DNA from 4 places in the Rothia sp. HMSC064D08 genome. Region 4 is predicted to be linked to each of the others. Evidence: riboswitches for the same ligand, from Rfam matches in the RefSeq annotation. Region 4 holds a riboswitch; each other region holds the start of a gene.
What was found. Region 4 has a riboswitch for S-adenosylmethionine ahead of HMPREF2625_RS00490 (methylenetetrahydrofolate reductase). Riboswitches for the same ligand answer to the same signal wherever they lie in the genome.
Positions count from the first base shown of each region.

Region 1: another riboswitch for S-adenosylmethionine. It lies ahead of HMPREF2625_RS00880 (LLM class flavin-dependent oxidoreductase); the one in region 4 lies ahead of HMPREF2625_RS00490 (methylenetetrahydrofolate reductase).
Region 2: another riboswitch for S-adenosylmethionine. It lies ahead of HMPREF2625_RS05570 (nuclease PIN); the one in region 4 lies ahead of HMPREF2625_RS00490 (methylenetetrahydrofolate reductase).
Region 3: another riboswitch for S-adenosylmethionine. It lies ahead of HMPREF2625_RS06345 (bifunctional o-acetylhomoserine/o-acetylserine sulfhydrylase); the one in region 4 lies ahead of HMPREF2625_RS00490 (methylenetetrahydrofolate reductase).

Region 1 covers NZ_KV797887.1:174,465-181,814, reverse strand. The annotation lists gene HMPREF2625_RS00895 (hypothetical protein) at 1-93, opposite strand, end outside; gene HMPREF2625_RS00890 (hypothetical protein) at 86-745, opposite strand; gene HMPREF2625_RS00885 (YchJ family protein) at 784-1,221, opposite strand; gene HMPREF2625_RS00880 (LLM class flavin-dependent oxidoreductase) at 1,347-2,774, opposite strand; SAM riboswitch class IV at 2,879-2,988, opposite strand; SAM riboswitch class I at 3,156-3,239, shown strand; gene HMPREF2625_RS00875 (ABC transporter ATP-binding protein) at 3,244-4,056, shown strand; gene HMPREF2625_RS00870 (aliphatic sulfonate ABC transporter substrate-binding protein) at 4,234-5,286, shown strand; gene HMPREF2625_RS00865 (ABC transporter permease) at 5,286-6,239, shown strand; gene HMPREF2625_RS00860 (zinc-dependent metalloprotease family protein) at 6,359-7,350, opposite strand, start outside.
Region 2 covers NZ_KV797899.1:25,835-33,184, forward strand. The annotation lists gene HMPREF2625_RS05545 (DEAD/DEAH box helicase) at 1-3,662, opposite strand, end outside; gene HMPREF2625_RS05550 (hypothetical protein) at 3,707-3,994, opposite strand; gene HMPREF2625_RS05555 (hypothetical protein) at 4,018-4,350, opposite strand; gene HMPREF2625_RS05560 (hypothetical protein) at 4,373-4,702, opposite strand; gene HMPREF2625_RS05565 (hypothetical protein) at 4,725-5,051, opposite strand; SAM riboswitch class IV at 5,316-5,444, shown strand; gene HMPREF2625_RS05570 (nuclease PIN) at 5,423-5,701, shown strand; gene HMPREF2625_RS05575 (PIN domain-containing protein) at 5,706-6,140, shown strand; gene HMPREF2625_RS05580 (cell division protein PerM) at 6,391-7,350, shown strand, end outside.
Region 3 covers NZ_KV797899.1:216,907-224,256, reverse strand. The annotation lists gene HMPREF2625_RS06370 (glycine--tRNA ligase) at 1-1,151, opposite strand, end outside; gene HMPREF2625_RS06365 (RNA-binding S4 domain-containing protein) at 1,365-1,607, shown strand; gene HMPREF2625_RS06360 (alpha/beta hydrolase) at 1,708-2,472, opposite strand; gene HMPREF2625_RS06355 (MerR family transcriptional regulator) at 2,568-3,383, shown strand; gene HMPREF2625_RS06350 (homoserine O-acetyltransferase MetX) at 3,508-4,791, opposite strand; gene HMPREF2625_RS06345 (bifunctional o-acetylhomoserine/o-acetylserine sulfhydrylase) at 4,887-6,233, opposite strand; SAM riboswitch class IV at 6,343-6,456, opposite strand; gene HMPREF2625_RS06340 (ArsR/SmtB family transcription factor) at 6,600-6,950, opposite strand; partial or broken gene HMPREF2625_RS11175 (MFS transporter) at 7,095-7,350, shown strand, end outside.
Region 4 covers NZ_KV797887.1:69,667-77,016, forward strand. The annotation lists gene metE (5-methyltetrahydropteroyltriglutamate--homocysteine S-methyltransferase) at 1-2,022, opposite strand, end outside; gene HMPREF2625_RS00490 (methylenetetrahydrofolate reductase) at 2,065-2,976, opposite strand; SAM riboswitch class I at 3,054-3,162, opposite strand; gene HMPREF2625_RS00495 (aldo/keto reductase) at 3,476-4,477, shown strand; gene HMPREF2625_RS00500 (sugar porter family MFS transporter) at 4,598-6,079, shown strand; gene HMPREF2625_RS00505 (cytochrome P450) at 6,367-7,350, shown strand, end outside.

The sequences.
Region 1 (7,350 bases), 100 kb from region 4:
CTGAGGAACTAGATCGGAAATGTCTGCCAACCCAAGCCAGGATTCAAGTTCTGCGCCCTGGGCTGGGATTTTCATCGTTTTCTGGTCATGCACGGTTTATGAGTTCTTTCATCAGGCGTTCCGCTTCCCGCTCGCTTCTCGGGTCTTTGGAAACTAGGAGGTCAACCGCAACGTGCAAGGGACGAATCTTAGGCAACTCTTTGACTGCGCGAAGAATAACGTTGGCATCCTGTGCCGGAACTTCACGCAGTGCGTAGATAAATTTCAGGGATTCGAGATTGTGGGGAGTCACATATGCTTCTACGGTAGCCCCGTAAATTTCCGAATATTCGTGGCTGACACCCGTAAGCGCTAATGTTCGTTCGTCCATCAAGTCATGCAGGTCAGCAGAAGGCACAGCATAGAATTGAAGTTTCGCATCTGCACGCACTGCATACTGCCTAAGAGCTTCTACCCCACGTTCGGAGAGGTTATGTGCACGTTCTTTGGCACGGCGGCGTGCATCGGGGGTAAGGGATGCACTGTTACCGTCAAGATAGGCGGCAAGTTGATTGAAGGATGACATCGAGATTTTGCGCCCATGTGCGGAGTGATGCTCGTGCGGGTTATCTGAAACCATCCACCGCCCGGCGATTTTTTGTCCACTCAAAGATCCTCGTTCAAGGCGTGCACGCACGCTTCGGGGGCTCACCCCGGCGTGCTGGGCATATTCCGCGACCGATATCATGGCAAAAACATACCACAAGAGGAATATTTCTGCCATGCCGCACGATGGGGAAACGCTTAGCTGACCTCGCCATCTAGGTAGTACCAGGTGCCGTTTACTTTCTCGAAGCGGGATTTTTCGTGCATGGCACCTTTCACACGTTCTTCGGCGGGCGTGCCGGGAACTGAGCGGTAGTACGCCGCGAACTCGACCGTGCCCGCCGCATCGAAGGGACCGCCCGAAGAGCCCAGAATATCCAGCCGGTACCAGCGCAGCGTTTCATCCAGCGTTAGCTCGGCGGGGCGCGTGTGCGGGTGCCAGCTTGCCAGCAGGTAGGGCGCATCGTGCAGGGCGAAGGCGGTAAATCGCGAGCGCATCAGAGCCAGCGGCGTGGGCGCGTTCAGGGTTCCGGATGCGGCAAACTCGCCCAGGTACCGCCCGCAGCAGGCACCGTATACCTCGCCACTTGTGCAGGGGCAGCGGGTTTGAGGATCATATAGGGTTGTTTCGCTCATGCACCCCATTCTAAAGGGCTACCAGGTTCGGGCATGCGAGAACCCGCCATCCCGGCGGTCAAACCGGAGAGGGGCGGGTTCTGCACTGTTTTCAATATATTGTGGAGGAAACGAAGCAGAGTTGGTTAGTTCGCGATCGCGCGTGCCGGGGTGTCTGCTGTGGAGGGCTTACCCACGTAGGCGCCGCGGTACTTCGCGGCCGGGTGGGAGTCTGCAACCTTAGTCTGTCCCTTGCCGAACAGGCTTTCGCGCAGGGTCTCACCCTCATAGGAGGTGCGGTAGCGCCCGCGCTTTTGCAGCTCGGGAACCACGAACTCGATGAAGTCCTCGAAGGAGCCGGGCGAAACGTGGTATGCCAGGTTAATACCGTCCAGGCCACCTTCATCAATCCAGCGTTCAAGCTCGTCGGCCACCTGCTGCGGGTCGCCCACAATAACCTCGCCCATACCGCCAATAGTGCAGTGCTCGGCAATATCCTTACGCGTCCACTGCTTATCCTTGGCCTGCAGGGTGAAGGGGGTGAGGAAGGACTGAATCGACTCGGTCTTCACATAGTTGAGTACCTCGTCTTCGTCGAACTGGGAAAGATCCACGCCGGACCAGCCGCCGATAATGGCCTGCGAAGATTCCAGGTTCACGTACTTGCGGTACTCTTCGTACTTTGCCTTCGCCTTCTCTTCGGTTTCGTCCACAATGATGGAGAGCATCGCGAAAACCTTGATTTCGTCGCGGCCGCGGCCGTTCTCTTCGGCACGGTCACGGATACGGTCGGTAATAATGCGGGTCAGATCGGGGCGGAGCGCACCGATAAACACAACTTCGGCATGCTTGCCCGAGAACTTCTGCCCGCGGCTGGATGCGCCCGCCTGGAAAATCACGGGGGTGCGTTGGGGGCTGGGTTCGGTTAGACCCGCACCAGGCACGCTGAAGTACTTGCCCTTGTGCTGAATCGGGTGCACCTTGGCGGGGTCGGCGTAGATGCCCTTCTCGCGGTCTTTGACGACCGCGCCGTCTTCCCAGGAGCCTTCCCAGAGTTTGTAGCAGACATCCAAGAATTCTTCGGCGAGTTCGTATCGGGTATCGTGCTCAATCTGGGTTTCGAGGCCCTGGCATTCGGCGGCGGAGGGCAGGTATGAGGTCACCACGTTAAAGCCCACGCGCCCGTTGGTGAGGTGGTCAAGGGAAGCGTACTTGCGTGCGAGCGTATAGGGCTGCTCGTAGGTGACGGCTGAGGTCACGCCAAAGCCTAGGTGCTCAGTTACGGCAGCCATTGCGGAGATCTGCATGAACGGATCGTTCACGGGCACCTGCGCGCCACCTTCGATAGCGGGTGCGGCGGAGTTCTTGTAAATATCGTAGATGCCCACAACATCGGCTAAGAATACGCCGTCGAAGAAGCCCTTCTCAAGGATCTGTGCCAGGTCGGTCCAGTATTTGATGGTGTTGTACTCGGTAGCGCGGGAGCGGGGGTGGCGCCAGAGGTCGAAGCTCTGGTGACCCACACAGGTCATGTCGAATGCGTTAACTGCGATGCGCTTCTTCTGCTCAGCCATCTACGTTCCTTTCGCGAATGTTCGGGTATTCCTGCACCCCGCGCGCCGCCTCCTTTATAAGTGGTGACCTTCTTGGTGTTCCAAGTCGTGCAGGTGGCGCATTCGCGCCGTACTTGCTTCGTGTCCCTTGAAGCCAGATCATCATCTGGAGCACCCCGCTACGGGAGAGGGTTGCCGCCCGGCTAGCCAGAGCTTTACGCCGGGACTCATAATCCTTGTTTTTGAGTGTATAAGGGGTGTCGTGGTTGGTGCGATATTATGACGAATATTAATGTTTGTGACTGTCGCCCGTAATGTTACGCACCACAAACGCAACGTAAAGACATCTTGCGACATATTCTTGGCGCACCGCGGGCGCTCTGCCCTACCGTTGAAGGGTATTACCCATCCAGAGCGATTGAGAGACCTGGCTCCACGACATCGCAGCAACCCGAGTGCGGGTGCTAACGCCAGGAACGATGGACGTGAGATGACGCAAACACATGCAGCCGTACTCACCGCGGCACAGAACACCACGGCACAACCTATCGCCTTCGAGTCCGTAGGCCAGTCTTTCCCACAGCCGGGCAAAGGCACGCACGAAGTTCTGCGTGACATATCGTTTACCGCCGCAGAAGGCGAGATTATTTCGGTGATCGGTTCGTCAGGATGCGGCAAATCAACGCTGCTGCGTGCCGCCGCCGGACTGAACCGCATCACGAGCGGGCGAGTGCGCATTGGCGAACGCGAGGTGAAGGGGCTTGATGACCGCGTGGCGATCGGTTTTCAGGAACCGCGCCTACTGCCCTGGCGCACCGTCGCCGATAATGTGGCGCTCGGGCTGCCGCCGGGAACCCCGAAATCTCAAGGCACAAGAGATGTGCAGCGCCTGCTGAATCTTGTGGGGCTAAGCGAGTACGGAACCCACCATCCGCGCGAGATTTCCGGCGGCATGGCACAGCGTGTTTCCCTGGCGCGGGCGCTGGCTCGCAACCCCGGGGTGCTGCTACTCGATGAACCGTTCGGTGCACTCGATGCGCTGACCCGCATCAATATGCAGGATTTACTGCTCGACATTCACCGGCAAGACCCGACCACGATTCTGCTCGTCACGCACGATGTAGAAGAAGCGCTGTACCTCTCGGACCGGGTGATCGTACTCGGTAAGAATTCAGCCGATGCGCCCGCCACGATCCAGCGCATCGTCACGATAGATACACCACGACCGCGTGATCGCGCCGATAGTAAACTCACGAGCCTGCGCGCCGAGCTTCTTGCCGAGCTGGGCGTGAACGAACGCTAGGTCTTGCGGACCGCACGCGCATCGTTGTTATAGCCGCAAGCTGGCGGTTGCCCGAGTAATTTCGGCAAATCCGGCGTGCTTAGCCTCTCCCCTCCCGTGAATTTTTGTGGATTTTACACACTTACCGAGCGAATGATCGCTCTATATTCAGTCGTAACGCTACCCCAAGGAACCCCCATGAAACCCATCACCCGCGCCGAAGCCCTCAAAGGATTCTTCGCGTTTACCGCTCTCACCACCGTTCTTGCCGGATGCGCCGGTGAAGGCGCCGGAACACCCGGTGCAGGTGCACCCAAGAGCAAAGACACAGTTACCATTGACTACGCAACCTATAACCCGCTCTCGCTGATTATCAGGAAAAAGGGCTGGCTAGAGACCGTGCTCTCAGAGCAGAACAAGAAAGTCGAATGGGTTAAGTCAGCAGGGTCTAATAAAGCCAACGAGGCGCTGCGTTCCGGGAATATCGACGTCGGCTCAACCGCCGGATCCGCTGCCCTGCTGGCACGCGCGAATGGTTCGCCCATCAAGGTTATTGACCTGTATTCGCAGCCCGAATGGTCGGCACTCGTCACAACGAAGGATTCCGGCATCACGAAAGTCAGCGATTTGAAGGGCAAATCGGTGGCGGTTACCAAGGGTACCGACCCTTACTTCCTGCTCCTGCAGGCGCTCAAACAAGAAGGTATTTCTGCCAAAGAGGTGACGATTCAAAACCTCCAGCATGCCGACGGGCGCACCGCACTGGATAAGGGGCAGGTGAACGCGTGGAGCGGACTTGACCCGATCATGGCGAGCGCCGAGGTCGAAAACCAGGATGTGCTCTTCTACCGCAACCTGGACTTCAACACGTACGGGTTCCTCAATGCCACCGAATCTTTCCTCAAAGATAACCCGGATGCGGCGCAGGCGATCGTGAACGTCTACGAATACGCCCGGCAGTGGGCGCTGGCGAACACGGAAGAAGCCACCACCATTGTTGAAGAAGAATCCGGTATTAAACCCGATACCGCCAAGCTCGTGATGGAGCGTACCCACCTGGATATTGACCCGGTTCCGGGGGATAAACAGGTGCAGGTGCTCAAGGGTGTTGGCCCGATTCTGGTGGAATCCGGCGACGTTCCCAGCCAATCCGATGTGGACCAGGCGCTGGGCAGCATTGTGGATAACAGCTTTGCGAAGAAGGCTGATCGTGCCGCAGTCGAGAAAGTTCAGAAGGCGGTGAGCAAGTAATGAGTGTGACTCTTAAACGTTCTGGCGGGCAGGCTTCGATACGGGAGTCAGCGGTTCAGGAGAGTTCAGACCAGAAGGTTCAAGTGCTGGACGCGGTCGCCGAAGGAGCGGCGGCACCTGCGGGGGTGCATCCGGAAAATTCGGATACGCGCACCCGCAAAAAATCACGTGAACCCCGTGTAAATACGTCGGTAAAGCGTTTTTCACCGAAGAAGCTGGTGGGTCTGCTGCTGCCGGTTGCGCTGATTGCTCTCTGGCACGGTCTGAGCACCGCCGGGGTGTTTACGGCGGTTCAGCTGCCCTCGCCCACGAAAGTGATTGCCGCCGGTTTTGAGCTAGCGCAGCGCGGTGACCTTCTAACTCACGTAGCAATTTCGACGCAGCGCGTCCTGCTGGGATTCTTGATCGGCGCCGTATTGGGCTTGGTTTTGGGTGCGTTGATTGGGCTTTCGGTACCCGCGCGGCTTGTAGCCGCACCCACGATTGGGGCCCTGCGCGCCGTGCCTTCGCTGGCGTGGGTTCCGCTTCTGCTGCTGTGGGTGGGGATCGGCGAAAACTCTAAGGTAACGCTGGTTGCCATTGGCGCTTTCTTCCCCGTGTACACCACCGTTTCGGCTGCGTTGGCGCACGTTGATGTGAAACTCGTGGAGGCGGCACAAGCATTCGGACTCAAGGGTATTCGCCTCTTCACGACGGTTCAGCTGCCTGCCGTGCTCCCGTCGGTGGTTTCCGGGCTTCGGCTGGCGCTCGCTCAGGCCTGGCTGTTCCTGGTTGCGGCGGAGCTGCTGGGGGCTTCTATGGGTCTGGGGTATCTGCTGACGGATTCGCAGAATAATGGGCGCACCGACCGGCTGTTGCTTTCAATTGTGCTGCTCGCCATCTTGGGCAAGCTCACGGATGGGCTCATCGGCGTTTTTGAACGCTGGGTGAAGGCGAAGTACCCCACTCACTAAGACTGTGAAGCGGACACACTCGGCGAGGTAAATTCCGGGAGCAATAGTTTGCAGCGGGAGCGTGTTTAACGCTCCCGCTGCAATTCTTCGATCCCGTTCTAGGAAAAGCGTCGAATTATTTAGGAAATGAGATCCATTTCGCGGGCATCATCCGCGGTGATGGGGTTTATTTCCACCTTGGGCTCAGGGATAGTCTCGTCAGCACCTCGTCCAAACACAGCTCCAAAGCTCAATTTTTTCAGGTCGCTTGGTGCCGTCAGCCAGCCTTTCATTCCGTCACGGTTAAGATCAAGAGCGTAGATTCCATGGTCGATTTCGCCATTACCGTTGAGATCGACAGGTCCATCCGCTGGCCTCGGTACGGCCTCTGGATTGGGCCGATACAGGTACCCACGAGCTTGGGGACCAAAGCCTTTGCGTTCGTCCAAGACCCATTCGTTAAGGGTCGGCATATCCTGCTGAAGGTATCCGAAATATTTGGTTCCATCAGCCTTGGGAATGCCAGTGAGCTGATAGTTATAATTCATCACGCTGAAGTACTGTGGTTTACCTTTTTCGCCTTTCTCATCGGCATCACCACCGTGCTGCAGGCCGAGGTTGTGTCCCAGCTCGTGAATAAAAGTACCCACGCGAATATCGCTCATATTACCTTTATTGTTATTCCAGTGTGTCTTCCCCACAGTCACCATGAAATCACGACCTCCCAATTGTCCCAATCCTGATGAACCGCTCTCCCCATTTTGTTGTTGCACGTAGTAGTCGCCCCAAACCATATAATGAAAGAGTCCATCACGACGCTGATTAAAATGAGAAGCTTTAAACCTGGCCCAGTTCCCAGGGTTGTTACCTATATCGTCGCTGAGCACTTGCCACTTGACCTGTTCGCCTCCTCCCAAGTTGTACTTAGGTCCCCGGGCGGCACCGGCATCCAAGTGCAGATTAATACCCGTTCTGCCGTCGGGATTGCTGATATTTATATCCGCGAAAGATTGCACGATTCGATCCAGTTCTTCCTCACTGGCAAGCTCACCGGGCATATAATCCATCTCGACAAAAATGTCTTTATGGTTGGGATCCGCGCCCATCTTAGGGAAATCGATCTCTGGTATGC
Region 2 (7,350 bases), on a different contig from region 4:
GAAATAAGGAACACTGGCGCCGCACCCTCAGCAAAATCCTTCAGAACCTGCGGGCGGTTGCGGGTCGTACCGTCCAAGTACAGATAGTCGATGCCTTCAGTCTGCAGCCGTTCAGCAATTGTGCGCAAATACCCCGTGAACTGGCTGAACACCAGCACCCGGTGCCCGTCGCCTAAGAGCGAGGGCAGATGCTCCACCAAATATTCGAGCTTGGCGGAAGCCACCCCGGCGTATTCGTCCGGATCGATAAGCGTGGCATCAAGAGCCAGCCGCCGCAGAAGCGTGAGCGACTGAAAAATCGTGAACCGGTTCTTATCCATATCTTCTAAAAGCCCGAGCACCTTCTGCCGCTCACGCTGCAGATGCATATCGTAAATATGCCGATGCGCCGTCGTGAGCGGCACGTTTACCCGCACATCGTTCTTTTCGGGAAGATCGGCGGCGACCACATCCTTCGTGCGGCGCAGCATCAGGGGGCGAACCCGGCGGCGTAACCTCTCGATAACCTGCGGGTCTTCACCGGACTCGGCGGGGCGCGCATATAGGTCACGGAATATGCGCGCCGAGGGGAACAGCCCATCCGCCACAATCGCCAAGAGCGCCCAAAGCTCCATGAGGTTGTTCTCCATTGGGGTGCCCGTGATGGCGAGTTTCACCTGCGCGTTTAGGGCACGTGCCACCTTCCACGCGCGAGTTTTCGTGTTCTTCACGAACTGCGCCTCATCTAAAATCAACGCACCCCACCCTGCGCGCGGGGACGCACCGTTCTCTGTGTTTTCGGGAACATGGTTACCGAATTTGGTGTATCCGTCCTCGTCGAGGCGGAACAGCGCATAGCTTGTGAGCACCAGATGCGCACCCTGTACCAGCTCGGCGATGCTCTTGCCGCTTTTGCCCGTAGACTCGGTGATAGTCACCACCTTCGCACCCGGCACGAATCGCGCGGCCTCCTGCGCCCAGTTACCCACTACGGATGTTGGTGCAACTACAAGGAAAGGTGCAAACCCGGTGTGATCTGCGCGTTGCTCATGCTCGGCGATCGCCTGGGCAAGCAGAGCGAGCACCTGCACGGTTTTGCCCAAGCCCATATCGTCGGCAAGAATCCCGCCCAGCCGGTGCTGCCTCAAGAACGCGAGCCAGCGGAAACCCTCAAGCTGATAAGGTCGCAGAACTGCGGTAAGACCCGGGGGAGAGGGCAAGTGATTCGCCGAAAATACGCCGGAAGAAACAGATAAAGAATCGGAATGTTCGTTCTCTAAAACTTCTTCGGAACCGGTAGCCTCACCCGCACGGTCGGCGGCCTCCACAAGGGCGAGAAGACTCTTAACCTGCGCATCCCAAGAAGCCACGGTTTCCACACTCGGAGCGAGCGATTCCAGCTCAGAGAACAGTCCCGCCTGATGCCGGTTAATACGCAGCTCACCACCGGTTTCGTTGAGCGTGCGGGCCTCCTCAATGAGGGTTCGCAGCGCCGAAAACTCCGGGCGATTGAGCGAAAAATAGGTGCCGTTACCCAGCAAAATACGATCCTGATTCCGATCGAGCGCCTCAAAAACTTGGGCGAAAGGCACAGTCCAGTTATTAACCTTAATAGCGATACCCAGCCCGAACCAGTCACGCGAATTACCCTCGGTCACCTTGACCTCAATCATGGCGTCGGTTGCCTCGGTAAACTCTGGTACGGAACCGAGCAGCCGCACGCGAACTCCGGGAATACGCCGCAAGGCGGGCAGCACATGGGCGAGAATATCGCGGGTTTCCCACCCTTGAGAGCGGCGTTCCCCGAACCCGCCTGCCAACACCGGGTTAGATGCGGTCGCCGACCGTACCGCGCGCAGCACCCGTGCCTCAAAACGTTCGTCGCGTTCTGCGCCCGAGCCCAGTGCCGGCAGGCGGCGAACTTCCGAGTCTGTGCCTTCTTCATCGAGTGGGTTCTTCGGGTACTCCCAATACCAATTCAGGAGCGCATCATGCGAAATCTCATCATCAAAATGCGCCTCAAACACCAAATAGGGTGAACGAACCTTCGGCAGTGCCAAAGCCGGGTCTGGGGTAAGGAATGGGACGGCCCGCGTGAGGGTAGGCAAGAACTCGCGGTGAAAAGCTTCGCGTTCGTCTGCCGGAATACGCATTTCGCCGCGAGATACCAAGGATTCTGCGGCTGCGTCCAAAGGCTCGGCAAGCGGAATAAACGCCAGGTTAAGACCCTCCGGCAAGTCCGGAATAGTCGGTGTCGCTGTGTTTTCGGATGAAAGTTCGGGAATGAGCCCGACCGTCTGCGTTTCAGAATTTTCGTTTTCGCCCGAGCTCTCGTCCGCCTGCTCTTGCGAAGATTGAGCCTGAAAAACATCGCGATGCGGCGTATCTAAGGCGCCCTTGCGCGTGCTCTTCCAATGCACCCGATGCGCCTGCTCCTCGTAAATACGCTGCACAAGACCGCCGAGCGCGAAAAACCCCGAGCGCGGCGAGCCGATGGGGTGACAGTGTGCGGCGTCAAACCAGAGCTGCCGCACCCGGTTATCTTCGCGGGTTTCCCACCCCAAGGCGGCATGAAGAGCCAAGTCGGGGGTGGAATCTTCGCTCATGGCAGCCTCTGCGTTCTGTCGGGACTCGGCCTCAACAGCTCCGGCGTGTACCCTCACCTGGGCGGGTGGCAGAACCGCCGTAGTCACCTCAAACCCTTCGAGAAGAATCGGCAGGCCAATCTGCTCTGCACGCGCCAGAACATCCCACAGCAGCGTGGAGTTCGTGGCGGTGAGCGAAATCCAGTCCCGATGCGAAGAGTACATATTCTGCCACGGGCGCGCGATAGCGTATATTTCGGCGAAGAACCGTTCGTGCTCGGAGTATACCTCATGACGACCGACCGGCCCACCCACGCTGGATGCGAAGGTTTCCCAGCTGAGCCCGCCCTTGATCCAGCGCCCGGTTTTGGACTGCATGAGCGGCCGCGCCAGCAAATTGATAGGCGGGGTTGCACCGGGAATATTGCGCCCGCGCGCATACGAACCCGAAATGCTGAAGGAAAGGTCGAGCGCCCCCGGAACCCGTGCCGAATCAATACCGGATGCTTTGCCCCGGGCAGCGAGAACCTGTGCCATATCGCGCCGCCACACCGAAATTTTCGAGGGCGCAGAATGCGTATTCTCGTGGTCGTTCAGAGGGAGAGGTTCGGGGTCGGTGGTGAGCGAGCTTGCCGAACGAATCGCCCCGGATGCGCGCAACGCCGCCAGGGGATCGTCGGCTGCCTCCGCAACCTGTCGCGCGGTATCTTCTGGGCTCTCCTGATTCATAGGCTGGCGGATGCGGCCTCCGGGCGCATTGTCGAGGGCTTTCCGCGCGGTTTTGGCACGGTCGAGCGCGGTGAGCATGAGGGCGACGGCGTGCTTGCAGTCGGCAGCGACTGGGCATGTGCATCGTGCGTTGAAAAGATTGGAATCGGCGTCCGAACCCGGGAAGAAGCGAATATCTACCTCATAGGGAATAGGGGTGCTCCCATTCACCAGGCCTTCCAGCGTGTTTTCGTCTTCGTCGTAGGTGTAGCGCACCACTTCACGCTGACGGGCATAAGCAAGCCCGCGCTGGTATGCCTTATGCCCCGCCTGCCGAATAATCTGCGCAACAGTAACGGGGATATCGGGGAAAGGGTTTGGTGTGCTCACCGTTCCATTATCTCAAGGGTGTCAAAGAAGCGCGCGGTAATTCGTTATGAGGTCTGTCCAAGATGCGCTGAGCGTTTTTTACGTGCATTTTTGATGACTATTATGAAGAACATAATAAAAGTGATGATGGTGGTGAGGAAGCCAACGCATAAGACGCTCACGGCGAGGGTAGTGGCTGCTTGTGTGAGAGGACTCGACCCCTTGGGCTGGACGCCCCTCCACTCGAAGGCATGGTACTCAACGACTGCTCCCCAGCCCGCTAGGATGAACAATCCAATACCGAGAATGAGGAATAGTGCAGCTATTGCCCCGACCATACGTGCAGTTTTCATGCTTTCCCCTTGAGTAACTGACTTTATGGATTCATCTGTTCCCGGCCTTCTGCTTCTGCCGAGGGTGTTTTATTCTGCTCAGCATGCTTATTTTGTGCCTTGCGTGTATTCCTGGTCGCCGTTGTGAAGAGCAGAATTAAGGTGATAATGCCGGTGAGGAAGCCGATACCTAAGAACCATAGGCTCAGATTATTAGTCGCCATGACGAGGGGACTTGCTCCTGCGGGATCGATGCCCCTCCACTCGAAGGCGTGGTATTCCACGAGTGAACCCCAGCCGGCTAGGATGAGCAATCCAAACCCGATAACCAGAAGTACTGCGGCTACTGCCCCAACGGTGTATATAGCTTTTTTCATGAGCACTCCTTAGATGCTGACTCTATGAATCAACCTGGTTATGGTCGCCTTCTACCAAGGGGTTTTTATTCTGCTCACTGTGCTTATTTTGTGCCTTGCGTGCCTTCTTGGTCGTCGTTGTAAAGAGCAGAATAAAGGTGATAATGCCGGTGAGGAAGCCGATACCTAAGAATCGGAAACTTATATTCAAAGTTGCACGTGTGAGCGGACTAGCTCCCTCGAATTGAATACCCCTCCATTCAGAGGCGTGATACTCCACGAGAGCGCCCCATTCTCCTAAAATAAACAGGACTATGCCACAAAAGAAGACCACTGCAGTTGTTGCTCCAACTATGTAGATAGCTTTTTTCATGAGCGCTCCTTAGATACTGACTCTATGAATCAATCTGGTTCTGACCATCTTTCAGGAGGTCTTGAGCCTGTTTAGGATACTTTTTGTGCGTCTTGCGGGAGTTCCTGATCGCCGTGGTGAAGAACGGAATCAAGGCGATAAAGCCAGTAAGAAAGCCGGTGCCTAAGAACCAGTAGCTGAGGTTGCCGGTTGCTCGCGTTAGGGGACTTGCTCCTTTATGCTGCACGCCCCTCCACTCGAGGGCATGATACTCCACGAGTGAGCCCCAGCCTGCCAGGATGAACAAGCCAAACCCAATGATCAGAAAAATTGCGGCCACTATCCCCATGATCTGTACAGTCTTTTTCACAGTTATCACTCTTTCTTTCCGGAAGCGTAAAGCAGACGTGACATGGTGATATATCAGAGGCAAGATAAATTTCTGTACATTACCCAGTGTGCCGTGATTCTTCTCGAATGTGTAGACCTGTCCTGAATGTCCAAAACTTCACACTACGCCGCCATGAGGCGGCTATATACAGATATGCATTCATAATCGCGTTATGTAAATCACAAGATTTTGACGGGTTCGCACGTTTACAGATTCCTGAAAGCTGTTGTAACCTGGATTCAGCTTCAAGAGTTTCGACTGATAAGCTCCGACTATGGTCGAACGCCAACCCCATGTTCACGGGTGGCTCGGATGACGAAGCGGTTTGTATTCGCCGCCTTAGGTGGCACTTGGTACAGGCAAGAGCAACGCGAAAGGAACGCGCATTCGGCGCATGGTTGTCAATGTACAACAGCTCTTCATCTCCAGCATCCCCCCTTACTCCTGCACGCTCTTATCAGGAAAATTTGCGTGCCGCATCTGTGCCCGCACGCGGCGGTTACCAGGCAGTAAGCATTCAGGATTACGCACGTATTTCTTCTAAGCGCGACGAATTCCTCAATTTTCTGCTTCTTCCCAACCCTGAGGGTATTCCCGCCGTCGAATATGCCGGTCTGCGCGTAGCATAGGGGTATGAGCGCCTCAGGACTGCTTCTCGACTCGGATGTTCTCGCCGAGATTCGCAAAGCCACACCAGATCCCAAAGTTGTTGCCTTTCTGCGCCGCCGCGCCTATAAACACCTCTACATTTCGGTGCTGAGCGTAGGCGAGCTCAAAGGACTCTACCCCTACCCAGAGACCGACCGCTGGATTGCCGAACTTCTCGACAGATTCGCCGACCACATCATTAACGTGGATGCGCGCGTAAGCCTCGAATGGGCGGGACGCAGCGCCCCGCGCGGCACCCACAGTCACGGACGTAAAGATGCCGAGCCCCTGCCCACCGCCGCCCTCGAAGGTCTGATGGCGGCGAGCGCCCAAGCTCACGACCTCGAAATTGTTTCTTCAAAAGCTGAGGTGTACCGGTCCTGGGGCGTACCCGCAGTGAATCCGTGGATCGAAGACTAATTGTCCGTCCCGTATTTCGCTGTAAGCGCCGGGGGAGTACCTGCGTGTTCGAGAAGACCGTGAGAAATGCTCGGCGCAGTTATCTGTACACGCCGCTGCAGCGGTGATAACGCATCGGTAACGTTCATGTAACCCCTATGTTCACGGTGAGCAGTTAACGAAGGTTAGCCGCCAATTAACCGGAACTATTTCCCCGAAAGCTCAGCAGGCTCACACGAGCTGGCGGGTTTCATGGCATGATGGAAGAACGATGAAAAGTAGCTCTTCTACATCCCGGTATTCTGCCCCTATGCCACTCTGGCTGCAGGGCATCGTTGAATTAGTTTTTACCGCCGCGCTTTCTTTCGGGCTTGTGCTCGTTCTGCTCATGGCGGTGTGGTTTACCAACGGTTTTAACCGCATGGATTTTCCCGCCCTCGCAACTCTTGCTTCCCACCTGTGGCTGCTCATGCACGGTGTGCCGCTGAATATTCCGAATGCTTTCGGCATTATTCTGCCGCACGGCATGCTCACACTGGTGCCCATGGGGTTGAGCATTATTCCTGTGCTCTTATGCTTTAGGTCTGGGCGGAAACTGGCGCGCGCATCCTATGAGGGGGAATTCTTCAAGCCCGTATTATTAGGGTGCGCTGCCTACGGTATTTTTGCCGCCGTCGCTTTTGCTTGGGCGAGCACCGAACGGCATCTGTTGGGTATTGTTGGTGCGGCGTTGATTCCGCAGATCGTGGTGCTGGTCGGGTTGATCTGGGGCGGCTACTATGAATCGCGTTCGCTCGCCCGTATGGTGGGCGTGAACACCGCTGAACAGATTTCGCAGATGAGCCAGTACTCGCGGTGGGCGAGTTCTTATGTGTGGTCGATTGTGCGTGCCTCCATGGTGGCGATTTTCTCGCTCATTATGGGTGGTGCTCTGGTGCTGGTGGTTGCCATGATGATGCGCTGGTCGCAGATCGCAACAATCTACCAGGAACTTCACGCCGGGCCGGTGGGGGCGCTCGCGGTGACCCTGCTGCAGCTGGGTTACCTCCCGAACTTGGTGATCTACGCGATGTCGTGGACTACCGGCGCCGGGTTTGCGTTCGGCGTGGATACGCATGTGGGCTGGTCGCAGACGACGATGGGCGATCTTCCGCTCTTTCCGGTGCTGGGTGCTATCCCTGAGAGCCTGGGCTGGATCGGGTATGCGGGTCTGGCGGTTTCGCTGGGCGCC
Region 3 (7,350 bases), on a different contig from region 4:
TTGTGGGCGGGCTCGGAGAGTTCGGGTTTCTTCGACAGGGGCAGAACGGCAGCCTTCACCGGTGCCAGGCGCGGATCGAGTTTGAGCACCACGCGCTTATCGACGCCGCCCTTAGTATTCGGGGCTTCATCCTCAACGTAAGCATCAACGAGGAACGCCATCATGGAGCGTGTCAGGCCGAATGAAGGCTCAATGACGTAGGGCACGTAACGTTCGCCGCTGGCTTGGTCAAAGTATTCGAGCTTCGCGTTCGAGTGTTCATTGTGCACGCCCAGGTCGTAATCGGTGCGGTTCGCCACACCCATGAGTTCGCCCCATTCGCCGCCTTGGAAACCAAAACGGTACTCAATGTCGATGGTGCCCGCCGAGTAGTGCGCGCGGTCGTCCTCAGGAACATCGAACCGGCGCATATTGTCGGGATTAATGCCCAAGTCAACGAACCAATTCCAGCAGTCTTCAACCCATGCGTCAAAGTGTTTATCTGCTTCGTCGGGGTGAACGAAGTATTCGATCTCCATCTGCTCGAATTCGCGGGTGCGGAAGATGAAGTTGCCGGGGGTGATCTCGTTGCGGAATGCCTTACCGATCTGCCCGATACCGAAGGGAGGGCGTTTGCGGGCTGCGGTCACCACATTGTTGAAGTTTACGAAGATGCCCTGCGCGGTTTCGGGGCGCAGAAAGTGCAACCCTTCTTCGTTATCGACAGGACCCAGGTAGGTTTTCAGCAGCCCTGAGAAGTTCTGCGGCTCGGTCCATTCGCCGCGGGTGCCGCAGTTCGGGCAGACAACCTCGCCCATATTTTCGGGCGCACGCCCCTTTTTAGCCTCAAAGGCTTCGATCAGGTGGTCTTGGCGCTGGCGCCTGTGGCACGAGAGGCATTCCACCAGCGGGTCCATAAAGGTTGCCACGTGCCCGGATGCTTCCCACACCGGGCGCGGCAGGATTACCGAAGAGTCCAGCCCGACCATGTCTGCGCGTGAACGCACGAAACGCTGCCACCACTGCTGACGGATGTTTTCTTTCAGTTCCACGCCGAGGGGACCGTAATCCCATGCGGAGCGGGAACCGCCGTAGATTTCACCCGCCTGGAAGACGAAGCCGCGGCGCTTAGCGAGCGCAATAACGTTGTCGAGAGTGGACTTTTCTGCCATGTTTACTCCTTTATGCCCCGCCACCGGCTGTGGCGTGCGTGAGTTCAGTGTTTTTCCGCGCGCGGTAAGCGCCGGGATATACGGTCACAAGTACAAGATACTAGGGTATCATTGCCTGCCTGCGTTACCGTGTAGTTTCTGGGTAACGGTAGACAGTGTTTAGTTAGAGCGTGTAGATGAGGGACACGTGGCGGGTTAGTATGACTGCCGCACATGGCATCCTCCCGCCGATACACTGGTGACATGGAGAAAATCTATATTCGTGACGAAATGATTCGTCTGGGACAGTTTTTGAAGCTGGCTAATCTGGTCGAAGACGGTGCACAGGCACGCGAAGTAATCCAGCATGGGCTGGTAAAGGTCAATGGGCAGATTGAGGAGGCGCGGGGCAAACAGCTGCATCCGGGCGATATGGTGAGCTTCAACGGGGTAAGTGTGCAGGTGGCTCAGGACTAGGTTTTCTGTCCTTTCCCTTCCCGCAATAACGCATCTTGGGTTGTGTAACGCACCGCCGGAAGGTGCGTTACACAACCCAAGATGCGTTATTCAGGTCCTTTTAGTCAGCTGACCCTTGCTCTGACGCCCCAGCGTTACCCGCAGCATCCGCAACTTTTTCGGCACGGATTCGGGGCGCGTTGCCCAGCACCTTCACGTCGATGAACTCGCCCACATGGCGAATTTCCAGGGCGCTTACCCCGTGCCCGGTGCCCGCATACAGAACTTTGATGCCGTCGGTGTACGCGCGAATCCACTCGTAGGTGTAATCCACGAAGGGCTGCGGAATAATAGGGTCTTCCTGGTCCCTGCCGAAGAAAACGGGCAGCTCGGTGGCTTTGAGCTCGTCGTCCTTGAAGTAAGGAGAGTCCGATTCGACCGCGTACCCGGAGAGCCCCACCAGTGCAACAAATTTTCCTGGGCGATGCCGCACCATAGAAGTCGCCACCGCCATGCCTTGCGAGAACCCCACCAGCGCGACCGAAGCGTAGTGTGATTCGTGCTGCTCGACCCACTCCAGCACGTAGTCGCTGGCCTGTTCTATGGTCCGCACATCCGCGTTGAGCTGTTGGTCCAGCGGGTACCACTGGTAACCTATGGCCTCGGCGGGAATGTGGGCACCGGTTGCGTCCGCCGAAAACTGGGTGCCTACCGGCTGCGGGGCGCGCATTCCCGCGTAGGTGATGCCCTCCTGCGGCAGATGTTCAGCCAGCGACAGCAGGTCTTTCTCGTGCGAACCGTACCCGTGCAGCAGAAGCACCAGGTGGGTTCCGGCGCGTTCATCCTCGGGTCGGGAATATTCGACAATGTACGTATTTTCGCTCATATCTTCATCTTACCGAGGAGCCTGCCATAAACAACCGAATTAGATTTCCGCTCAAGGCTTGACCCTCACCCAACGTCAGGATCTACAGTAAAAACATGGACGCGAACACTACACCAGATGGCGGGCAGCACGAGTACACCGTAGGAGAGGCTGCATCCCTGCACGGGCTGACCGTGCGCACGCTTCACCACTGGGAACAGCGGGGTCTGATCAGCCCCGCGCACGATGAGCTCAACGGATACCGCTACTACAGCGATGCCGATCTTGAGCGCATCACCGTCATTATGGGGTATCGCGCCATTGGCATGAGCCTTGAAGCCATTCGCAGCGTACTGCAGGACGAAGCGAACAGCACCGAGCATCTACTCGCCCAGCGAGATATGCTCCAGCGCAAAATGGCCGCCTATGAGCGCATGCTAACAACACTAGATCAACTTTTGGAGGATGCAATGGCACCTAAGAACGAACAGCTTACCGCTGCAGAAAAAGCAGAAATTATGGGCGACGGGTTCAACCCCGCACATGAGCAAGAAGCGCAGGAGCGTTACGGGCACACCGACGATTGGGCTGAATACCAACGCCGTACTGCGGCTATGAGCCGCACCGACTGGGTGAAGGGCAAGCAGGAGCTTGACACGGTTGAGCAAGCCCTCGTCGAGGCTTTCACTCGTGGCGTGCAGCCGGGCAGTGAGGAAGCGAATGAGCTTGCCGAGCGGCACCGCGCCTCACTTTTCTTCTTCGAGGTAACCCCCGCCAAACACGTAATTCTGGCACGCGGTTATGTTGAGGACGCCCGTTTCAACGAGCACTACGAGAAGCTCGCTGCGGGACTGGCTGTCTGGCTGCGGGACATCATCTACGAGAATGCCCGCGCCCACGGCCTTGACCCCGAGAATGTGACCTGGTGCTAACCTCGTCCATTCACAAATATCGGTACCGTACACAAAGCCTTGTGGGGACTTATTTCACGCCGAAATATAGTCCTCACAAGGCTTTTATGTACGGTTTCTATGTTCGGATATATAAAAACGAAAGCTAGTTCTGTTTTTGTGTTTCAAGAGGCGAACCGAAAAGAGCGGATATATCATGAAGAGATTTTTCTTCATCGACAGCGCGCTCTCGCTCGGGAACCGGGACTCCGAGAGCCTTAGCGAGAATCGCCTCCAACTGGCGGGATTCGACTAAGAAACCGTCATGTCCGTGGTCGGATTCGATAATATCGACCTTTACGGGAACCGGCAGCGCCTCCGCCAGACGATACGATTCGTGCGGAAAAAACAGACGATCGGTGCTTACGGCGGCGATAGTCCACTTGCAGTCGCTGAGCGCAAGCGCATGCGAGAGGCTGCCGCGCCCGTGTGCAACATCGTGTGAAATTAGCGCCTCATTCACGGCAAGGTAGCTATTGGCGTCAAAACGCTCAACGAGCTTATCGCCGTGGTGGTCTAGGTAGCTTTCGACCGCATACCGTCCGCGGTTCTCACCGATGGACCCGCCGTCGGTGGATTCTCCGCGGTTTGCCTGCCGCCCAAAGCGGTGCTCCAACTCTGCTGGGCTGCGGTAGGTGGTATGGGCTATGCGCCTCGCCAGCGCGAGCCCGGCTGTGGGTGCCGTTCCCCCGTAATAGTCGCCGGAAACAAAATTGGCATCAGCACGGATGGCGAGGTTCTGGGTGTGCGCCCAGGAAATCTGTTCGGCAGTGGCGGCGGGGCCGGCGGCGATGACCGCGCATCCACGTACCAGCTCGGGGAAGGTTGCCGCCCATTCGATAGCGCGTGCTCCGCCGAGCGATCCTCCGATGACGTGGTGAAAACTCTTAATCCCTAACCGGGTGATAAGTTCGGCTTCGGCTCGTACCGAGTCGCGAATAGTGACGTGAGGGAAGCGTGATCCCCAGGGTTTCCCGGCGCCCGGGTATCCCTCGGGTACGATGCTTGCCGGGCCGGTTGAGCCGTAGCATCCGCCCAAGATATTGGGGGCGATCACAAAATATTTGGTGGTATCGACCACCGCGCCCGGCCCCACAATACCTTCCCACCAACCATCACTTTCGACCGCACGGATACTGGGTGCAGGCATATCCGATGTGGGAATCCCACGCGAAACATGGGTGTCACCGGTGAGGGCGTGCAGAATAAGAATCGCGTTGTCCCCAGCTTTATTAAGAGTCCCCCACGTTTCGTACCCGATGTTTACCTGTGGAAGCACGGTACCGTTTTCGAGGGTGAAATCACCGATCGCCATCTGCCGCAGGTACCCCTGAGCGCTGGGATGCTGCAGCTGCGACAGATAGGTGGCGTGTACGGTATTTTCCGTCATGTTTTCTCCTGGGTAACCGGTAGTTGGTAATGGCAGGCGAGAAACCGATACCGCGACCGGGCACTTACTGTGCAGCCCGGTCGCGGCGGTGCAGGTTAGGCGTTCAGAGTTGCAAAACCCAATTCTAGGTCTGCGATAATGTCGTCAATATTTTCGATACCTACCGAGAGACGCACAAAGTTTTTGCTCACCCCAATTGCCTCTAGCTCTTCCTCGGAAAGCTGCGAGTGGGTGGTGGATGCAGGGTGAATAACAAGCGAGCGTACATCGCCGATATTCGCAACATTGGAGTGCAGCTGCAGAGCGTCCACAAAGGTGCGAGTCTGTTCCAGGTCTGCGTCTTTGAGGGTGAATCCCACAACGGCGCCCGGTCCCTTCGGCAGGTATTTTTGGGCTCGCTCGTACCAGGGCGATGAAGGCAGACCGGCCCAGATCACCTGATCGACCAGCGGATGCTCCTCCAACCAGTTTGCGACCTTGGTCGCGTTCTCGATATGGCGTTCGATGCGCAGGGAAAGAGTCTCCAGACCGATACCAATGTTGAAGGCGTTAGTTGGAGAGATCGCCGCCCCGGTGTCGCGCAGAAGCGAAACTCGCGCCTTGAGAATATAGGAAAGGTTCGCACCGAAGGCGGAGTCTTTGCCCAAGTCACGGGCATAAACTAAACCGTGGTAGCCAGGTGCTGGCTCGTTGAACTTGGGGAACTTTTCAGGGTCGGCACCATAGTCGAAATTCCCGGAGTCCACGATAACGCCGCCGATTGAGGTGCCGTGCCCACCCAGATATTTCGTGGCGGAATGGATTACCACATCTGCCCCAAATTCGATGGGGCGCACAAGGTATGGGGTGGGAACGGTGTTATCGACGATTAGGGGAACGCCATTGTCGTGGGCGATCTGGGCGATAGGCTCGATGTCGAGCACATCGTTCCGGGGGTTAGGTACGGTTTCTCCGTAGAAGAGTTTCGTGTTGGGGCGAACCGCATCGCGCCATTGCTGCAGGTCGTCCGGGTTTTCAACAAACGTAGTTTCAACGCCGAGGTCGGCAAGCGTGTATTTAAGTAGGTTGTAGGTTCCCCCATAAATTGATGGGGAAGCCACGATATGGTCGCCCGCGCCCGCAATATTAAGAATCGCATAGGTAATAGCCGCTTGGCCTGAGGCCAGCAAAAGCGCACCCACTCCCCCTTCAAGGGATGCGATGCGGTTTTCGATAACCTCTTGGGTGGGGTTGTTCAGACGGGTATAGATAGGCCCAAGCTCAGCTAGAGCGAAACGGTTAGCGGCCTGTTCTGCGTTCTCGAAAACGAACGAGGTGGTCTGGTAGATAGGTAACGCCCGAGCTCCCGTTGCGGCATCCGGTGCCTGCCCCGCGTGAATCTGGCGGGTCTCAAATTTCCAACCGGCGGGGTTGGCGGGAGTCGGGACTGTAGTGTTGCTCATGCGAAGCTCCTTGTGATAGTTCAGGGGGCCGCATGCCGATTTCGGTACAGAGTTCTTAGGCTTTCTTCTCTGCAAACGAAAAAACGATGTACCAGAATCGGGCACATCGGTCCCGCGCTTGCGTTGTACTTTGTGTTCAACGCCTGGTCCTCACCCAGGGCACCCCACCGCGGAGGAGGGTTGCCGGCCAGCTAGCTGGGGCTTATCACTGGCTCTCATGACCTGCATCTAGAGTTTCATAGGAAGCGCGCACGGTCAAGCGGGATACGTGTTTTCGGCGTATTGTTGCAAAGATGACGTTTTATGAATTGCCTTTGCTCTGACCTCATTTTAGGGATTCGTATACTCTCAACCCGATTAGCCGAGTCAGGCACCTGTAGTATCCGCAGCAGATTCATCCCATTGGCCTTGACCCGGTGGTAGTCCAACAGAGTCTAAAAGACCGGGGAAAAGATTCTCAATCACGCTGTCTCGGCGTGTAATTTTACGGTGCGTTCCCAGCACTTCGGTGTGCATGAGCCCTGATTCTCGGAGCACTTTGAAATGATAAGACATCGTAGATTTGGCGATTCCATAGTCAAAATCACCGCAGAACTGCGGTCCGTGGTCAGCAATGCGTGCGAGAACATCTCGTCGAATGGGATCTGACAATGCGCCAAGGACACGATCCAACGTCACATCATCAGGGGTGGGGTGATGCAGCCGTTCTTTACCCATAACCATGCCTTTCCAGGTTCTTCGCATAACGTATTGAGCCTGCAAGACTCTGTGACAGAATATTACCTCTTGGGCTTGCCCTTTAGCATAATATAGATTTATTCTAATTTCGACGAACATAGAAATAGCATCAAGGGGTACACCATGAATTCTCACAATACATCTCATCAGCTACCTCAAAATTCTGAGGCAACCATGCGGCTTGTCTCATTCAGCACTCTCTTTGTCATCGGCACAGATACTCTGCTCACTGCCCCTCTGCTTCCGCTGCTCAGCAAGGAGTTCAACACCAGCACAGAACAATCAGGGTGGTTCGTCTCTGCATACGCTTTAGGGTATGCAGTTTTCGCACTCATTGCAGGCCCGCTGTCAGACCGCATTGATCGCAGGCGCATTATTC
Region 4 (7,350 bases):
AATCGAATCAATAATCTCATTGAACTCTGAGTAGCACAGGTGGGTGTGAACCTGAGTTTTATCCTCGACCGCACTCGTCGCCAGGCGGAACGCATTCACCGACCACTTCAGGTACGCGGGCTGCTCATCACGGCGCAGTGGCAGAAGCTCACGCAGTGCCGGTTCATCCACCTGAATGATGCGTATGCCCGCCTCTTCCAAATCGGCGATTTCGTCGGCGAGCGCCAACGCCACCTGGTTTGCGGTTTCCTCGCGCGGCTGGTCATCACGCACGAATGACCAGGCCAGAATAGTCACCGGGCCGGTCAGCATGCCCTTGACGGGACGATCGGTGAGCGACTGGGCGTAGGAAATCCAGGGCACGGTCACGGCCTCGCCGCGCAGCCCTTCACCCGAGCGTTTCACATCGCCGAACAGCACCGATGGACGGGTGCAACGCGAACCGTAGGACTGCACCCAGCCGTGCTTCGTCGTGGCGAAACCATCGAAATTCTCGGCGAAGTACTGCACCATGTCGTTACGTTCGGCCTCACCGTGCACGAGCACATCCAGGCCCAAGTCTTCCTGGAGTTTAATAACGGAGGCGATCTCTTCACGCAGGAACTCGTCAAGCTGCTGCTGCGTGATTTTACCGGCACGTGCCTCTGCACGGTGGCGGCGAATATCGCCGGTCTGCGGGAACGAACCAATGGTCGTGGTCGGCAGCTTCGGCAGATTCAGGTCAGCCTGGGCATCCCGGCGGATTTTCAGTTCGGGACGCTCAAAATCCTGCGGTTTCACGGATGCGGCACGCTCACGGATTGCCGTATTATGCTTACGCGGATCCGCTGTGAAACGTGCCAGCGCTTCGTCGGCGGTCTTCAACTCTGCTTCAACCGCAGACTCACCGTTGGCAAGACCGCGGGCAAGAGTCACGATCTCGGCGACTTTTTGGTCGGCAAAAGCCAGACCGTCTACGGGCACATCGGTGGGGTCTTCAAGGTCGAGATCGTGCGGCACATGCTGCAGGGAGGTTGAGGACGCAACCGCCACCGCACCGCCGTTAATGTTCTGGAGTGCGTGCAGGAGCGCTCGCAGGTCGGCACGCCAAATATTGCGCCCGTTAATGGCACCCGCCACCAGGGTTACGCCGGAGTCTTTAAAGGCGGTCAGCGCCTCGGCATCGTAGAGAGTAGAGACCAGGTCGAGATGCAGCGCCTCAATACCGGTGTCTAACAGCGCGGGCAGGTTTTCGCGCAGGTTGCCGTAGGGGCTTGTCACCAGGATTGCGGGGCGGTTCGTTTCGGCTGCCAACGCGGTGTAAGTTTTACGCGCCAATTCGGCGATTTTGGTGTTGAGAATATCGCGGTCCACTGTCAGACCGGGTTCGTCGAGCTGCACCCACTGCACTCCGCGCTCCGCCAGCTTAGCGAGCACTTGCTGGTAGGCTTTCACGAAATCGTCAAGGCGATCCAGCGGTGTGAACCCTTCGGGCGAACCCTGCTCGGCTTTCGCCCCGAGAAGCAGAGTGAGCGGGCCGACCAGCTGCGGGCGCACCGTCACCCCGTGCTCCTTGGCGACTTCAAGCTGCTCGTCGATAGCCTCAAGATTCAGCTTGATCTCGGTATCCGGACCGATCTCGGGCACCAGGTAGTGGTAGTTCGTATCGAACCATTTCGTCATCTCCAGCGGAGGCAGCGTCTCTGTGCCGCGCGCTAGAGCAAAGTACCCGGGCAGATCGAGCAGACCGCGCGCATCCTTGGCGTCGGCAAGGCGCTTGGGCACGAGGGTGAAAAGGCGCACGGCATCGAGCACCTGATCGTAGTACGAGAAAGTCGCCGGAATAGACGAATCGGTGGCGCTAAGACCGCGCTCAATCACACGATCATAGTAGGTGCGCTGCACATCTGCGGCCGCCTGGCGCAGCTCATCCTGCGTGATTTTGCCTTTCCAGAACGCTTCCTGTGCCTTCTTCAGCTCGCGGAAACGGCCCACGCGGGGGTAACCGACGATGGTTGCTGCGGGGAATGGGGTGCGGGTCATCCTAGTTCCTTACTGTGGGAGGGTGTCAAATAAAAGGGGAGTTTAGAGGTATTGAAGATCGCTCAGGGGGAGTTTGAAACGGTTCGAGTAGCGCGGAACGTCGAGTTCTTCGAGGACGTCCAGCACAGCCTCATGCTCGTTAAATGTGAAGAAATGCAGGCCGGGGGCGCCAGCATCAAGCACCTTGCGACATTGGTCGAGCGCATGTTCCACGCCGATGCGGTGCAGCTCGCGCGGATCGCTCGCGGTTTCCAGGCGATGCGCCAGCTCGCGCGGCACTTCAAGCCCGGCAAGCTCGCACAGCTTCGTCAGACGAGTCAGCGAGGTAACGGGCATAATACCGGGGATAATGGGCATCTCCACCCCGGCAAGGCGTGCCGCATCCACCAGCCCCGAATAGCGTTCGGTCTCAAAGAAAACCTGAGTGATGGCGAAATCCGCCCCGGCACGCTGTTTTGAAAGCAGAATCTCAATGTCTTGAAGAAGGGAGGAAGATTCGGGGTGCTTATGCGGGTATGCCGCAACCCCAATCGACACCTTCCCCGCGGCAAGATGTGCGAAATCCTCGCGCTCCACCCTGCGAATCAGTTCCACTAGGTAGCGGGCAAAAGGCAGCTCAAGCGGGCGCGTGTCTTCGGGCGGAATATCGCCGCGCAACGCCAGAAACCCGCGCACACCAAGCCCCAGAATTAGACGAACCGAGCGTTCCAAATCGGTCACGGAATGCCCCACGCATATTAGATGCGCCAGCGGGTTCAGCGAGGTTTCATGCACTAGGTGATCGAGCAGAGCTAGCGTCTTTTGGCGGCGCTGTGCATCGCCCGAATAGGTGACGGAAACGTAATCCGGGTTGGTTTGCTCAAGCTCGGTGATGGTTTTGAGCAGGGAATCGCAGCTTGCGTGCGATCGTGGCGGATACAGCTCGTAAGAAAGAGCCGGGTGAACTGTCGTCATTTTCATTCCTCCGTGTTCACCCGATAGAAGCGTGCCCGAAGGTACGCCGAATCTTAGCAAGACGCGAAGGGAATTCACTTCTATCGGTTCTGGCGGGAGCACCTTGTCCGTCCACCCAACGGGTGGAGGCTGGCGAGGTTGCTGCGACGTCTAAGAGCCAGATCTCTCGGTCGCTCTGGATAGATAACGTTCCTATTCTAGGCAGGATGCGCGGTGCCAGCAAGAATATGTCGGCACATGTCGTCGAGCGGTCATAACCGCTTAATATTGTGGGATGCGGCGAAACAATACGTCATACGGGTTCGCGGCAGTTCGGATCGGCGGATTGAACCCTCCACCTGATTTGGCCGCGAGTTTAGCCGCGAGCAGATAGTATTTCGACGAACAGATAGCGGAATGTTATCTGCTCGTCACAAAACTATCTGCTCGCGGGAGAATTGCAGAGCGCCGTGAACGTCATGTTGCGACCACATACTGTCAAACACGGTAGAGTAAACGTATGGAACGCATCGAATCTCCCGCATATGCACGCCTGGGGAACTCCGGGCTGGTCGTGCCCTCCGTCGGTATCGGCTGCAACAACCTGGGACGCCCCGGCACCCCCACTCAAACTCAGGAAGGCACCAACGCCGTGATCGCCGCCGCAGTCGAGACGGGTATCGGCTTCTTCGATATTGCCGACCTGTACGGCGCCGAACCCGGGCTGTCAGAAACCATGTTCGGTACCGCGATGCGCGAACTCAACCTCAACCGCGATGACCTGATCATCGTCACCAAATTTGGGCTTCCCACCGGTACCCTCAACGGCAACGACTGGGATGCGCGCGGCTCACGCCGATACATCATGCGCGCCGTCGAAGGTTCACTGCGCCGCCTTGGAACCGAGTACATTGACCTGTATTTCTACCACAGCCCCGACCCGAACACCCCGCTGGAAGAAACCCTATCTGCTCTCGATACGCTCGTGACCAGCGGAAAGGTTCGTTACCTGGGGCACTCCAACTTTGCGGGGTGGCAGCTTGCCCACGCCGAGCATCTCGCCCGCGAACTCGGCACTGAGCGGTTTATTGCCGCCGAAAACCACTACAACCTGCTGGATCGCCGCGCCGAACTCGAAATTCTTCCCGCCGCCCGCCACTTCGGGCTGGGGGTGCTCCCGTATTTCCCGCTCGCCAACGGGCTTTTGACCGGAAAATACCGCCGCGACAGCATCCCTGCAGGGTCACGTCTGTCGCACTCCAAAGCGCAGGTACTCGCGCAAGCCGATTGGGAACAACTCGATGCCTACAGCGAATTCTGCGCCGATCTGGGGATCTCTGAGGTTCAAGCATCCATCTCTTGGCTCAAACAGCAGAACCCCGTCGCCAGCGTGATCGCCGGGGCAACCACCCCCGAACAAGTACGCGCAAACGCGCAGGCCGCAAGCGTACATTTCAATGATGACGAACTGGCGCGGCTCAACGAGATTTTCCCGGCCCCCGAGCGCATAGCGCTTTTCTGACACTTCTCCTTCCCATCCATAAATATAGCCAAATGGGAATATAACTAATCGGGAATATACCCAAGCCAGCAAGCGTTTAAAGACTGTGCGGTCTCTCAATCTGTGCCGTACAAGACCCGCATGAAAGACAAAAATACCCGCATGAGCATCCCCACCGAGCCGCCGAACCGCGCCAGTGCACTACCCCCGCTCGGGCAGGGCGCGCACACCCGCCGCCTAGGGGTTATCGCGCTGGTGGCAACCTTCGGCGGGCTCCTCTTCGGGTACGATACCGGCGTTATTAACGGTGCCCTCGACCCCATGAGCCGTGAACTCGGCATGGACAACACCATTCAAGGCTGGGTCACAGGATCCCTCGCCTTCGCTGCCGCCCTCGGAGCCATGGTCACCGGGCGCATCTCAGATGCCATCGGACGGCGCAGAACCATCATCGGACTCTCAGTCCTCTTCATCGCGGGCGCGCTCGCATGCGTCTTCACCCCCAGCATTGCTGTACTGTTGATGGGCCGCACGATGCTCGGGCTCGCCGTGGGAGGCGCATCCGCAGTCGTGCCTGTATTCCTCGCCGAACTCGCACCCTACGAAATTCGCGGCTCACTCTCCGGGCGCAACGAACTCATGGTCGTCGGCGGGCAGCTAGCCGCATTCATCGTGAACGCCATCATCGGCAACCTCTGGGGCGAACACGACAGCGTATGGCGGTGGATGTTCGCCGTCTGCGCCTTGCCTGCGTTCGCGCTTTTCATCGGTATGCTCCGCATGCCCGAATCCCCACGCTGGCTTATCGCACAGGGGCGCACCGAGGATGCGCGCGCCATTATGCGGCGTATCCGCCCCGCCGAACGTGCCGATGCCGAAATTGCGGACATCGCGCGTTCGCTTGAGGAAACGCGCACCCAAATCGGCGCGGAGACTAGGGGAAGTACGGGTAAAATCCTGCGTGAAAAATGGTTTGTGCGGATTCTGCTGGTTGGTATTTTGGTGGGTGCCGGGCAGCAGCTCACTGGTATTAACTCGATCATGTACTACGGCATTAAAGTGCTTAAAGAGGCCGGGTTTGACGAGGGTTCGGCGCTCATTGCGAATATCGCGCCGGGCGCTATCGCCGTGCTCGGCTCAATCTTGTCGCTGCGCATGATGGAGCGCGTGAACCGCCGCACGATGGTGATCGCTGGGTATTCGCTGACCGCGTTTTTCCACCTGCTGATCGGGGTAGCGTCTATGCTCCTGCCGGAGGGCAGCCCCGCACGTCCCTATATCATTCTGGCGCTTGTGGTTGGGTTCGTGGGGTCGATGCAGACTTGCCTGAACGTTTCGACATGGGTGCTGATGAGCGAGCTGTTCCCGCTTCGGGTGCGGGCGGTCGGCATGGGTCTTTCCGCATTTTGCGGCTGGATGATGAACGGTCTGCTTTCCCTCATATTCCCGGTTATTTTGGGTGCGCTGGGACTGACCGGCTCATTCTTCGGGTTCATGGTTGTGAACGTGCTGATTGCCGTGCTCATGTGGCGTAACCTGCCCGAGACTCGCGGCAAAACCCTGGAAGACGTGGAGGCGGGCGTTATCTCAGGCACCGCCTATCCGTTTGCGGCTACTCGGTAGACGAGGCTTCGCTAGGACGCGAGCAGGTAGGATTTTCCGACCTGTTCGTGTCAAAAACCACCTTGCTCACGGATAAATAAGGTCGCTGGATACTCTGCATACCCACACAGCAAAGGCACTCCTATCCTGCGAGGGCGAGGGATAAGTGATAGTGTCAAAGATGTTATAACGATCCTTCGGTTGTGGTGCCGTCGCGCGATATTCCCGCTGCCGACTCCACGGATAGCGCACGGTCGCGCATACTTGACGGCACCCGCATACCTGTGACTTCTAGAAGGCAGAAAGTCGTGACAGACAACGTAAAAAATGATTGGGATTTGCGCAGCGAGAAGGTTCAGAAGAACCAGGTGGCCGCTTATGACGAGATGCGCCGCCGCTGCCCCGTAGCGCACGACGAGTTCATGGGCTACTCCGTGTTTAAGAACGCTGATGTGCAGCATGTGCTTGACCATCCCGAAATTTACTCGAATGTCGTCTCGACTAGGCACATCGCCGTGCCGAACGGTATGGATGAGCCCGAACACACAACGTTCCGCGCCGTGAATGACAAATACTTCACCCCCGAACGCCTGAGGGAGTTCGAGCCGAAAATTCGTGAGGTCGTCAAGAACCTGGTGGCTGATCTGCCGCGCGGTACCGAGGTTGATGTGATGGACGGGTTCGCGCAGGCTTATGCGATGCGCATTCAGAATGCGTTCATGGGTTGGCCCGCAAGCCTTGAGAAGCCACTGATCGAGTGGATTGAGAAGAACCGCGAGGCTACGCTACGCCGCGATCGCGAGCAGATCGGCAAGGTAGCCCTTGAGTTTGACACCTATATTCGTGAGCTTCTGGATGCGTGCCGCGACCAGGCTGCCGCCGGGAACCCACAGGATGTGACCGCTGAGCTGCTGACCGACACCGTGCAGCTGCCCGGCCAAGAGCCGCGCACCATGACCGATGAAGAGATTGTGAGCCTGATTCGTAACTGGACGGTGGGGGAGCTTTCGACCGTTTCGGCGTGCGCTGGGATTATCGTGAACTTTTTGGCGCGTAACCCGCAGGAGCAAGCTCGACTTCGTGACTCACTGGGGGAGGGGCATGCGGAGATCGCCGCCGCGGTTGAGGAGATTATGCGCCTTGAAGACCCGCTGGTGACGAACCGCCGCGTGACTACCGAGGATACCGTGCTGGGCGGGCGTACTATTCCGGCGAATTCGCGGGTGACGATTAACTGGTCGAGTGCCAACCGTGATGAGGACGCGTTCGAGGATGCGCTCACCTATAACCCG